DNA from 4 places in the Streptomyces sp. Ag109_O5-10 genome. Region 1 is predicted to be linked to each of the others. Evidence: riboswitches for the same ligand, from Rfam matches in the RefSeq annotation. Region 1 holds a riboswitch; each other region holds the start of a gene.
The links. A riboswitch is a leader RNA that binds a small molecule or an ion and turns the genes downstream of it on or off. The one in region 1 is predicted to bind cyclic di-AMP.
Positions count from the first base shown of each region.

Region 1 (2,934 bases):
CACCGATCGCCTCGCCGCAGACCACGTCATGGCCGCCGCCGACCACGTCATGGCCGCCGGCGGCAACCGCGTGGACACCGGCGCGACGGGCTTCCTCGGCCCTGGTCAGGCACCTGTCGCCGCCGGCGCACGCCCTGCACCCCAAGGCCGTGCCGTCCACGTCGGCGCAGCGCCGCCCCAACGGCTCGTGCGCGGCGTCCGGTTCGACTGCGTCGCCGTCCCCGTCGAACCGGAGTCCGAGCCGTCGGAACTCCCCGACGTGCAGCGCGTCGCCGGCCGGGTCCTCGGGGGACAGGTGCCGAGCGTCTCGGGAAACCGGACGCTCGCCACCGGCAACGGCCCCATCACGAAGGCGACGGCCGCCACTTGAGGCCGAAACGCACGTGAGTCCCACGGCCGTGCTGTCCGTATTCTCTGATCATGGTCGCACCCTCCCCGTACTCACTGATCGCCACCGACTTGGACGGCACGCTGCTGCGCGGCGACGACACCCTGTCGGAACGGTCGCTCGCCGCGCTCGGGCGAGCCCGCCGGGCCGGTGCCCAGCACCTCGTGGTGACCGGCCGCCCGGCCCCGAGAGTGCGGCCGCTCCTCGACGACCTCGGCTGCACGGGGCTCGCGGTCTGCGGCCAGGGCGCGCAGGTGTACGACGCCGGCGCGCACCGGATGCTGTGGTCGGTCACCCTGGACCGGGAGCTGGCGGAGACCGCCCTCGGGAAGATCGAGGCCGAGGTCGGCCAGGTGTACGCGGCGGTCGACCAGGACGGCGTGGACGGGCTCACGCTCATCGAGCCGGGCTATCTGATGCCCCATCCCACGCTGCCCGCGCTGCGCGTCGCCCGGCGCGACGACCTGTGGTGCGCGCCGATCAGCAAGGTACTGCTGCGCCACCACACCCTCTCCGACGACGAACTGGCGACGATCGCCCGCTCGGTCGTCGGATCACTGGCCACGGTCACCATGTCGGGGCCGGGCACCGTCGAACTGCAGCCGTGCGGCGTGACCAAGGCGACCGGACTCGCGCTGGCCGCCGACCGGCTGGGGCTGACCCCCGGACGGGCCATCGCCTTCGGCGACATGCCCAATGACATCCCGATGTTCGAGTGGGCGGCCCACGGGGTGGCGATGGCCAACGCCCACCCCGAACTCAGGGCTGTGGCCGACGAGATCACCACGTCGAACGAGGACGACGGCATCGCCGTCGTCCTCGAAGGACTCTTCGACTGACGCGAGGCGTCGGTCAGGTCAGTACGCGCCGTTGACGTTGTCGATCGAGCCGTACCGCGCGGCGGCGTAGTTGCAGGCGGCGGTGATGTTCGCGACCGGGTCGTAGATGTCGAACGACGTGCCGTCCACGTGGTAGGCCTTGAACGTCGGGTCGATGACCTGGAGCAGGCCCTTGGACGGGATGCCCTTGGCCGCGTTGGAGTCCCAGAGGTTGATCGCCCGCGGGTTGCCGGAGGACTCGCGCATCAGGTTGCGGTAGATGCCGTTGTAGGTGCCCGGGATCTTCTTCTCCGCCATGATCGCGAGCGACTCGCGGATCCAGCCGTCGAGGTTGTTCGGGTACCCGGCGAGGGTCGTGGAGGCCGTCGTGGTGGTGGAGGAGGCGGCGGACGCGGCCGTCGCCCCGATGAGCGGGAGGGCGAGGACGGCGGCACCGGTGCCGATGACGGCGAGCGTGCGGACGATGTGGTTACGGCGGTGCTGGGGGGCAGCGGGCATGGCGAGGTTCCTCTCCGTCGCCTGCGAGGTGAGCTGTCGGGTTCGGGCCCGGGGAGTTCCCGGCCGTACCGCCCGAAGGCGGTACGACTTCACCCCTAGCCGTTCCGGAACGACGTCTGTTCTGTGACGTCGGCCGCCCGGTCCGGCGACTTACCTGGGTCCCCCGCTCCTGCCATGCGAATGAACTCGTTGATGGGTCACTACGGGCGGCGGCAGGATTCGGCGTCCGCCCGGCGAGCCGGAACGTATGCGAGAGCACATGTCCGAAACAAGAGCCTGATTCATACAAATGCCGATTGACCTTGATCTGTGCCGTATGGGGCGCTTGATCCTTTGCGGTCGCCAATCCTCAACTGGCCCACTGGAAAAGGGAAGGAAGGGTCACCTAACAACCCTTGTGGTGTCGGGGCTCACGTGACCCATTTCACGAAACGGCAATAATGGCAAAGCGGACATTATGGACTATCGGAATCCTCCTTTTCCCGGTTCGGCGGAATACCGTCCAGCTCGCATTGGTTGGAATTGCGCCCCGAGGTGTGCCTATATGGGTGATTGGAGAGATTAGTCCGAATTGATAGATCCTGTGGATTTCTGGCCGATAGGGGGCGGGTGAGGGGGGCGAGTGTCGCCGGTCGGGCTCAATGACGCAGGCGGGGAGGCTGGTTGGGGGCCCGGGCCGGGGTGTGTCGAAGATCGATATGTGCGTGATTCTCATCACGTCGGGGGAAGGGTGTCAGGGGCATCGGGGATCGCCGGTGCGCGTGTCCGTCGTGAGGACGGAACCTCCGCGGCGGTGCGAGTCGTTGACATGACGGCAGCCTGGGCGGGGACCCGGGTGTGCGATGTCCCTGCGGGCCGACGGGGGGAAGGGCGGGCATCCCGTGCGCGCGTAGGGGTGCCGTTCCGTCGGCCGGCGGGATGGCGGTCGGGCAGGCGCGCATACAGGAGTCGCAGGCCGAGGGATGCGGGTCGGCGGAACGCGGAGGTCGTCGTGCGTGGACCCGTGGAGGAAGGGTGTGCGGACGGGTGCGGGATGCCGCCGTTCGTGCGCCGGGTGTCCCCGTCGGCCCGAGTGGGGGGCGGCGGAGAGGGGTACACCCGGGCAAGTGGCGCCGGACGGGGGGAGCGGGGCCCTGTCCGCGCGGCGGCTGTCCGGAGGGTTCGTTGCCGGACGGATCCGGAGCACCGCCCCGGATCAGGGCCCGGCGC
Region 1 covers NZ_FNTQ01000001.1:3,898,102-3,901,035, reverse strand. The annotation lists gene BLW82_RS17825 (hypothetical protein) at 29-370, shown strand; gene BLW82_RS17820 (HAD family hydrolase) at 421-1,227, shown strand; gene BLW82_RS17815 (transglycosylase SLT domain-containing protein) at 1,246-1,725, opposite strand; cyclic di-AMP (ydaO/yuaA leader) riboswitch at 1,731-1,927, opposite strand.

Region 2 (2,934 bases), 4.1 Mb from region 1:
CCTCCATGAGCCGCTCCAGCTGCCGCGCCATCACACCGGGGCCGCCCACCTCCCGGCGCAGCACCGCCTCGTCCAGGACCGCGCTGAGCTCCAGCGGCGGATCGTTGTGCAGCACGTCCTGCCTGGCCAGGCGCACCTCCACCAGGGTGTCCAGGGAGTCGTCGGCGCGCCCGTCCATGGCCGCCCGGGTCACCGCGCGCGCGTACTCGGGGGTCTGCAGCAGCCCTGGCACGACCAGGGTCTCCAGCGTGCGCATCGTGCCTGCCTGTGACTCCAGGCTGATGAAGTCGCGGTAGGCGGGCGGCAGGACCCCGCGGTAGGCGTGCCACCAGTGGTGCCGGCCCGCCGTGTCCTCCGACCCCGCCAACACCAGCAGCAACTCCCGCAGTTGCCCCTCCGCCACGCCGTAGGCGTCCAGAAGTAACCGCACATCGGCCGGTTTCACACCGCTGGCGCCGGTCTCGATCCGGCTCACTTTCGACTGATGCCAGCCCACCAGACGGGCGGCCTCACCGCTCGTGAGGCCGGCGCCGGTGCGCAGTGTGCGCAGTTCGGCGCCCAGTTTCCGGCGGCGTACCGCGGGACCGTTCTGCATGGGCTACTCCTTACTCCTTCCGAGCCGCCCAAATACGGTCTGAGGTCGCAGAGTTCACCGCTTCGAGCGACAGATATATGCATATCTTGGTGGATCGCTCCTCGTGACCGGCCCGGTAATGGCAGTCTGGCGAAGAAGCACCAGTCCGGGACCGTACTCGAACCATCCGCTCCGTGTCGGACTCCGGTCCCGAGGAAAGGGACGACGTCGCCATGGCAGACCACCTGGAAGCATCCGTCACCCTGCCGAGCGATCCCGCCTCGGTCTCCGCCGCCCGCTCCTACGTGCTGGACACCCTCGCGGAGTGGGGGCTGCCACCGGAGACGGAGACCGCGGACACCGTGCGCCTCATCGTCTCCGAACTCGCCACCAACGCCGTGCAGCACACCTTCGGGCAGTCACCCACCTTCACCGTGGACCTCGTGCTCGACCGGGACGAACAGCTGCGCATCGGCGTCACGGACAGCCATCCGCGCTTCCCCAAGAGACTCCCCGCCGCGGTCCAGCAGGACAACGGGCGCGGCATGGTCATCATCCGCTGGCTGACCGCCGAGTGCGGCGGCAAACTGCAAGTACGACCGACCCGGGAGGGCGGCAAGACGGTGTCCATCGAACTGCCCTGGACGGTCCCCACGAGCGTCACGACGGCCGGCCAGCAGGAACCGTAGCCCTGAGTTCCTGCCGGCCGGCCGCCGTGCGAACGGGTCAGCTGACCCGGCCGTACCAGACGCTTCGCGTCCAGATCTTCTGGAGCTTGACCACGTCCCCGGTCTTCGGGGCGTGCCAGATCTTTCCCTTCCCGGCGTAGATGCCGACGTGGTACACGCTGGACCCCGAGTGGAAGAAGACCAGGTCCCCGGCCCTGCGGTTGCCGGCCGAGACGTGACGGGTCTTGTTGTACTGCTGGGCAGCCGTACGCGGCAGGGTCTTGCCCGCCTTCTTGAACGAGTACAGCGTCAGCCCGGAGCAGTCGAACCTGTTCGGTCCGGTGGCGCCCCACCTGTAGGGCGAGCCCTTCTTCGAGGCGGCGACCTGAAGTGCCTTCGTCGCCATCGTGGCGGCCGAGGCGTCGGAGGCGACACCCGGTATCACGATCGAACCGCCCACGGCGGCGATGGTCAGTGCCGAGGCCGTACCGGCCCGGGCCATCAGCGACGGAACACGATTGAGCGCAGTCATGCGCAACCCTTCGTCAGCCGCCTGTGAAGGATGACCTGTCGGATTCGGGCTGGCGAAGTTGCCCGGCCGTGTCGCCACGGCTTCACCCCAAGGGCTGCTCGGCCCGGTCATGGCGCGACCGTGCCGTCGACCCGTCGTGCTTGGGTCCTCCACTCCTGCCGATGCACTTCTGTCGACGGGTCAATCCGGGCGGCGGCAGGACTCGGCGTCCGCCCGGACCGCCCCGCCGCTGTGGCGGGGGCTTGTCGTCAGACAGGGATCTTCACTCACGTGTGTCCGAAAATCCCAACGGAACCGGGGATTTGTGGGGTTACTCACCACCCACCCGTTCGGGTGGACAGCCCTGTGTTCGATTCTTCGTCAACTCCCCTGCGTAGCCCCGGACCTGCGCGGAAGCCGCTCGCGGGCACTCGCGCGCAGGCAACCTGAGCGGCTTCCCGGGTCGGGTAAAACCACGCCGCGCTCCGCCGAACGGCGGTAACCCCTTTGGGTCGTTTCGACTCCGGCCCGCTCGTGCCGTCGACGGGCCGGACCGGAGTCCGGCGGGTGTCACCGTACGCAGTCGGGCGGGAGTACGACGCGAGCGGTCCGGCGCTCGCCGTCGAGCACCCGCAACGCGCGTGCCAGCGTGTCCCCGTGCAGCTCCGTCTCGCCCCGCAGATGCATCAGGGCCAGGGCGTCACGCAGCTCGGACGCCGCGCGCACCAGCGCCTGCGCGGCGCGCAGCCCACGGTAGGTGTCCTCGTTCCGCGCCGGATTGATCCGGCCGAGTAAATCCACCACGTCCAGATAACGGTCGATCAGCTCGCCCTCGGCGCGGGTCAGCGCGGGCAGCGGCGGAAGCTCCGGCGGCAGCATCGGCCGCTCACTCCCCGTCCGGCAGGCCGGGCAGCGTCCGGCGGGTGGGCATCACCCGGTCCACCAGTCCGTAGGCCAGCGCCTGCGGCGCGTCCAGGACCAGGTCCCGCTCCAGGTCGTGGTGCACCTGTTCGGCCGTACGTCCGGTGTGCCGGACGAGCATCGCCTCGATCATCACCCGGACCCGGTCCAACTCCGCCGCCTGGATGGCCAGATCACTCGGCTGGCCCTGTACCGGTTCCGGCAGCGACGGCTGCTGCAGCACGATGCGCGCGCCGGGCAGGACGGACCGCTTGCCCGGT
Region 2 covers NZ_FNTQ01000001.1:8,043,139-8,046,072, forward strand. The annotation lists partial or broken gene BLW82_RS36655 (helix-turn-helix domain-containing protein) at 1-595, opposite strand, end outside; gene BLW82_RS36660 (ATP-binding protein) at 808-1,263, shown strand; gene BLW82_RS36665 (C40 family peptidase) at 1,301-1,774, opposite strand; cyclic di-AMP (ydaO/yuaA leader) riboswitch at 1,778-1,962, opposite strand; gene BLW82_RS36670 (hypothetical protein) at 2,324-2,632, opposite strand; gene BLW82_RS36675 (ATP-dependent Clp protease proteolytic subunit) at 2,640-2,934, opposite strand, start outside.
Region 2: it holds a riboswitch for cyclic di-AMP, as region 1 does, so the genes downstream of both, BLW82_RS36665 (C40 family peptidase) here and BLW82_RS17815 (transglycosylase SLT domain-containing protein) in region 1, are expected to answer to the same signal.

Region 3 (2,934 bases), 4.8 Mb from region 1:
TGCGGAAGGTGCCGGTGTCCGAAGGGGACACGATCGGGATGCCGCCCGTCTCGGTCACCGCCGGGAGCGCGCGGGTGGCGGCAGGGGAGTCGGGCCTGGCGGGGGCGCTGCCGGTGCGCTGGTCGGGTATGCCGACGGCGGGCGCCTGCCACTGCTGCGCCGGGGCCGGGGCCCCGGGTGTCGGCCAGGGGCTGGTCGACGGCGGAACGGCCTGGACGACAGGGGCCGGGGCAGGGGTCGCGTCGAGGGCGGCGATCGCGCGCTGCCCGGTGCGCTGGGACAGCACCTCGCGCGCCTTGGCGAGCTTGAGCTGGTTCTTGGTCTTCGAGGCACCCGGCGTCGGCCGCTGCGGCCCGGCGGCGGGCAGCGCCCGGGGCGCACCCGAGGTCCCCGCGGGCAGCGCCGCGGCGGGCCCCGCCGTCAATTCCAGCCTCGGGCGGGCCGGCAGCTCGCGCACGACCTCGATCTCGCTCTGCCCGGACGGTCCCGCGGTCAGCTCCAGCCGGGCCGGGCCGGAGTCCTCCAGCTGGCCGAGCAGGTCGGCGGCCATGGCGCTGACGGGCCGCCGCGGGCCGGGCCGGGCGGGCTGCCGGTCGGAGGGCAGCGCGGCCGGAACGCTCGGCCCGAGCTTCGAGCGCGCCCCCTCGAACCACTCCCGGGCGATGTTGTCGAGGCCCGGGTCGTCACGACGGGGCCGTTTGAACAGCGGGACGCCGCGTGAGCGCGAGCCCCCGCTCAACGCACGGGTGGCGTTGTAGTTCCCGGTGGCGTTCTCGGCCTGGTCGTAGAGGCTGTCGATCCGCTGCCGAACCTCGTCACGGCTCTCGGGCGCCATTGAGGGGTCGTGCTCCTTCCGTACTCCGCCTACCGGGTTAGCTGTCGGGTTCGGGCGGTCGAATCCGGAAGGCATGCCCTACGGCCTTTGTCCTTGCGGACGGCGGCCGATTCACCCCAGTGGTCGGTTGGGTCCCCGGCTCCGGATCAGCCCCTGAGGGGCACCGGACTCGGCGGAGGCCGCACGGCCCGACGGGATTCGCCGGGGGGAGCCGAGCGGCTTGCCCGTCAACTTAGCCAACTTGTGTCACTCGTGTGAAGGTTGAAGTGGCTAATGTCCGATACGTATTTGTGATGTTCGTCGTAGCGTTCGGAACTCGACCGTGCGGAACGGTATTTCGCGCGCATCCATTGCATTCGCAGGGTCACCGGGGCGTTGCCGTCGGTCGCGTTCGCCTGCCGCGGCGCACGCGCTTTCTGTGAGGTCACCGTGAATTCGCGGGTCTGTTGAACACGGTGGGGCTGTGAGCCGTATAGGGCGGGGGATTTCCATGCCCGGCCGCCCACGACACGCAGGGGAACGACCTTGAGACGCAACAGGCGCAGACGCCCGACCGGCGCACAACGCGCGACCTTCGCAGCGGTCGCCCTGATGCTCGGCGGCGGGGGACTGGTCGCGGTGAACGTCTATGCCTCGGCCACCGAGAACGGCGGGGACCAGGGACAGGTCGCCACCGGCCAGGTGCTGTCCGCGCCCACGATCTACTGCCCCGACGTCGGCAGCCGGCTGACCGCGGTTCCCGACGGCGCCCGGGCGGACGTCGACCGTGAACTCGCCCAGCTGGACCAGCAGATCGCCGCCGCCTACCAGCAACTCACCCAGTCCGCGGCCGAGATCGAGCAGAACCCCGGCTTCGCCGGCCAGACCATCATCGACCCGCTGAAGGCGGAGCGGTCCGAGTCCCTCCAGCGCATCGCCGACGCCATCGGCCGCGAGGGCGACCGCCCGCAGGGCCTCGACGAGCTCGCCGCCTGCACCCTGCGCTCCTCGAACCAGGGCGCCGGGCAGTCGGCGGCCCCCCAGGGCAGTGCCACGCCGAGCCAGAGCGGCCAGGGCGGCGCCGCGCCGAGCCAGGGCGCCGGAGCCGGCGGCCAGGGCGGCAACGGACCGGTCGCCGCCGACTACGCGGACATCACCTCGGTCCAGCCCAACGTCTCGACCCCGGCCGAGCGGTCCGGCGGCTCCACCGGCACGTTCTCCTCCAGCTGCGGTGTCAACGCGAACGGCCTGTTCAACTCGGACAACGTCATCGTCGCCCCCGGCGTCTCCAACGGCGCCCACCACTTCCACGACTACATCGGCAACCAGTCCAACAACGCCTTCGCCAGCGACCAGGACCTGGCGAACGCGCAGACCAGCTGTGCGGACCAGGGCGACAAGTCCACGTACTACTGGCCCGTGCTGCGGCTGCAGAACGGCAAGCAGGAGCGGGACGCCGACAAGCCGGGCGGCGGCACCGAGGGCAACGCCGGGCAGATCGTCACGGCCAAGCAGGTCACGCTGACCTTCGAGGGCAACCCCACCTCCAAGGTCACCGAGATGCCGCGGCTGCTGCGCATCATCACCGGCGACGCCAAGTCGTTCGTCAACGGCCCGGCCAACGCCAACGCCTCCTGGAGCTGCACCGGTTACGAGGACCGGCAGCTCAAGGACAAGTACCCCCTCTGCCCCTCCGGCAGCGACGTCGTGCGCACGTTCCGGTTCCAGAGCTGCTGGGACGGCCGGAACATCGACAGCGCCAACCACCGCACCCACGTGGCGTTCGAAGGCCCCGACGGCAGCTGCCCGGCCGGTTTCCAGGCCATCCCGCAGCTGGTGCAGCGCATCGTCTACGACGTGGCCGCGCCGAGTCTCCAGGACGGCGGCCGTACCGTCCCGCTGTTCGCGGTGGACTCGTTCCCCGAGCAGCTGCACAAGCCGGTCACCGACCACGGCGACTTCATCAACGTCTTCGACGAGGGCCTGATGCGGAAGATGGTCGACTGCATCAACTCCGGCCGCAAGTGCGGCGCGGGGGCCGACGAGCAGCCCCCGTCCCAGAGCGCGGAGCCCTCGCAGCCGAGCGGGACCGCGAGCCCGTCCGGGCCGCCGGCCGCGAC
Region 3 covers NZ_FNTQ01000001.1:8,696,511-8,699,444, forward strand. The annotation lists gene BLW82_RS46405 (NlpC/P60 family protein) at 1-835, opposite strand, end outside; cyclic di-AMP (ydaO/yuaA leader) riboswitch at 846-1,020, opposite strand; gene BLW82_RS39625 (DUF1996 domain-containing protein) at 1,427-2,934, shown strand, end outside.
Region 3: it holds a riboswitch for cyclic di-AMP, as region 1 does, so the genes downstream of both, BLW82_RS46405 (NlpC/P60 family protein) here and BLW82_RS17815 (transglycosylase SLT domain-containing protein) in region 1, are expected to answer to the same signal.

Region 4 (2,934 bases), 1.0 Mb from region 1:
ACCGCGGTCCCCTTCTTCACGGCCGCCCCGCTGATCGCCGCGCCCCTCTCCTCGCTGCGCACCACCCTCCTCACCGGCCTGGCCGCGCTCCTCGCCACCTACGCCGTGCACGCCCGGCTCGCCCTGCTCCCGGACGACGACGCCGTCACGGAGATCCTCACGGTGATCACCGTCTCCGCCCTCGCCGCCGGCATCAACCGGATCGTCCGTCTCGGCGACCAGCGCCTCGCGACGGCCCGCGAAGTCGCCGAGGCCGCCCAGCGGGCCGTGCTGCCCGAGCCCGCCGAGCGGATCGGCGGCTTCGAGATCGCCGCCCGCTACGAGGCGGCCCAGGAGGGCACCTTCGTCGGCGGCGACCTGTACGCCGTCCAGGACACCCCGTACGGCGTGCGGCTGGTCGTCGGCGACGTCCGCGGCAAGGGGATGGGCGCGGTCGCCGTCGTCGCCGTGGTCATCGGCGCCTTCCGGGAGGCCGCCGAGCAGGAGGCCACGCTGGAGGCGGTGGCCGGCCGGCTGGAGCGGGCGCTGGCCCGCGAGGGCGCCCGGCGCGGCGGCGCCGACGCCCACGAGGGGTTCACCACCGCCGTACTCGCCGAACTCCCGCACGGCGACGGCACGCTCCGGCTCGTCAACCGTGGTCATCCGCCACCCCTGCTGCTGCACGGCGACGGCGAGGTGCGCCCGATACGGGCGCCGGAGGCCGCGCTGCCGCTCGGGCTGGGCGAGCTGGAGGCGTGGCCCGACCGGGCGGCCGAGCACGCGTTCCCGAGTGGGGCCACGCTGCTGTTGCACACCGACGGCCTCTCCGAGGCGCGGGACGCGCACGGCCGCTTCTACGATCCGCAGCGGCGGCTGACCGGCCGCGCCGCCACCGCCCCCGGCGCCCTGGTGGCCCGGCTCGCGGCCGAGGTGCGCCGGCACACCGGGGGCGCCATGACCGACGACATGGCGCTGCTCGCGGTACGGCGGCCCTGAACGGCGGGCGGTCACGGTCGGTGTCCGGACGACCGCCCTGCGCATGACAACTGAGTCACCATCAAAACCTGTGTGACTCCTGAGCTGAGCAGCGCGCACCGTCGACTCGACCGGTTTCGACCGGTCATGGCAGGTAAGTCCGAGCTTTGAAAGCTTAATGATCAAGACGAACTGCTTGGAATCTGATAGCCGGGTCTATTAACGTTCGATAACGCAGCGCGGTCGTCCCAGCCGTCACCCGCGACGGCTCCGTGCGCACGCGCCGAATCCCGCAAGGGAACCGGGGAACCACCACCTTGGGGTGAATCGCACGGCTACCGCCGGGTACGAAACGGCCGGTATACGCGCGTAGGAGACCTTCCCGCTCCGAACCCGTCAGCTAACCCGGTAGGCAGCGGAAGGAAAGGAGTGCGCCCGCGTGGCGTCCAACCCGCCTGCTCCGACAGCCCCGTTCGTGCCCAGCCAGCGCCGGCCCGAGACCTTCGCCTACGGCGGCTACCGCACCGACGAGGGCCCCTTCGAGGAGTGGAACCCCACCGAGGAGTCCCTCTCCGCGGCCCGCGGCCGGCACCGGGTCGCCAAGCAGAAGGGCGGCGGCCTCGCCCGCAGCTCCACGGTTCTCGGCGTCGGCGTCATAGCCGCCGTCGGCGCGGGCGGCATGGCCAGCGCCAACACCGGCAAGCCGCCGGTCTCCATCTCGCTGCCCGACCTGCCCTCCTCCGTCGACGCCCTGCTCGGCGAGGGCAGCGGCCACCAGGCCACCCAGACCGCGCTCAGCAGCGTCACGACGACGAGCGCCACCGACGCGGACTCCTCCTCGTCCGACGCCGGCGAGGCGCTGCGCAGCCGGATCATCGCCCAGGCCGCGCAGCAGCAGAACCAGCTCGACACCAAGGCCAGCGCCAAGGCCGTCGCCGCCGCCGACAGGGCGGTCGCGGACGCCGAGGCCCAGGCGGAGAAGGCTGCCGCCGCCAAGGCCGCCGACGCCAAGGAGAAGGCCGAGGCCTCCGCGAAGCAGAAGGCCGAGCAGGCCCGCCTCGCCGCGCTGGCCAAGCAGTACACGCTGCCCGTCGTCTCGTACACGATCACCGGCACCTTCGGCCAGGCCGGCTCCATGTGGGCCTCCGGCTACCACACCGGCCTCGACTTCGCCGCGCCCACCGGCACGCTGATCAAGGCCGTGCACAGCGGCACGGTCACCGAGGCGGGCTGGGCCGGCTCCTACGGCTACCGCACGATCATCACCCTCGACGACGGCACCGAGCTGTGGTTCTGCCACCAGTCCTCGATCGGCGTCAAGGTCGGCCAGAAGGTCGCCACCGGCGACGTCATCGGCCGGGTGGGCGCCACCGGCAACGTGACCGGCCCGCACCTCCACCTGGAGGTCCACCCGAACGGCCAGGCCACCGCCATCGACCCCATGACCTGGCTGCGCGGCAAGGGCCTCAACCCCTGACCCCGGCCCGGAACGCACCGACCGGCTCCCGGCGGCCCTGACGACAACCCCCGGCGTCAGGGCCGCCGGCGTGCCGACCGCGGATTCCGCTTTTACGAGACCTTCGTAATCGACAGGGATGGGTCCCCGGGCGGCCCGCGTTGAAGTAGGGCATGACTGCTCTTCGCAAACTCGGCTCTTCCGACCTCGAGGTCTTCCCGCTAGCCCTCGGCGGCAACGTCTTCGGCTGGACCGCCGACGAGGACACCTCCTTCGCCGTCCTCGACGCGTACACCGCCGCGGGCGGCAACTTCGTCGACACCGCCGACTCGTACACGGCGTGGATCGAGGGCAACAAGGGCGGCGAGTCCGAGACCATCATCGGGAAGTGGGTGAAGGCGCGCGGCAACCGCGACGACGTCGTCATCGCGACCAAGGTCAGCCAGCACCCCGAGTACCAGGGCCTGTCCGCCGCCAACATCAAGGCCGCCGCCGACGCGTCCCTGCGCCGTCTCGGCACCGAC
Region 4 covers NZ_FNTQ01000001.1:4,933,147-4,936,080, forward strand. The annotation lists gene BLW82_RS22610 (PP2C family protein-serine/threonine phosphatase) at 1-975, shown strand, start outside; cyclic di-AMP (ydaO/yuaA leader) riboswitch at 1,226-1,386, shown strand; gene BLW82_RS22615 (M23 family metallopeptidase) at 1,394-2,431, shown strand; gene BLW82_RS22620 (aldo/keto reductase) at 2,584-2,934, shown strand, end outside.
Region 4: it holds a riboswitch for cyclic di-AMP, as region 1 does, so the genes downstream of both, BLW82_RS22615 (M23 family metallopeptidase) here and BLW82_RS17815 (transglycosylase SLT domain-containing protein) in region 1, are expected to answer to the same signal.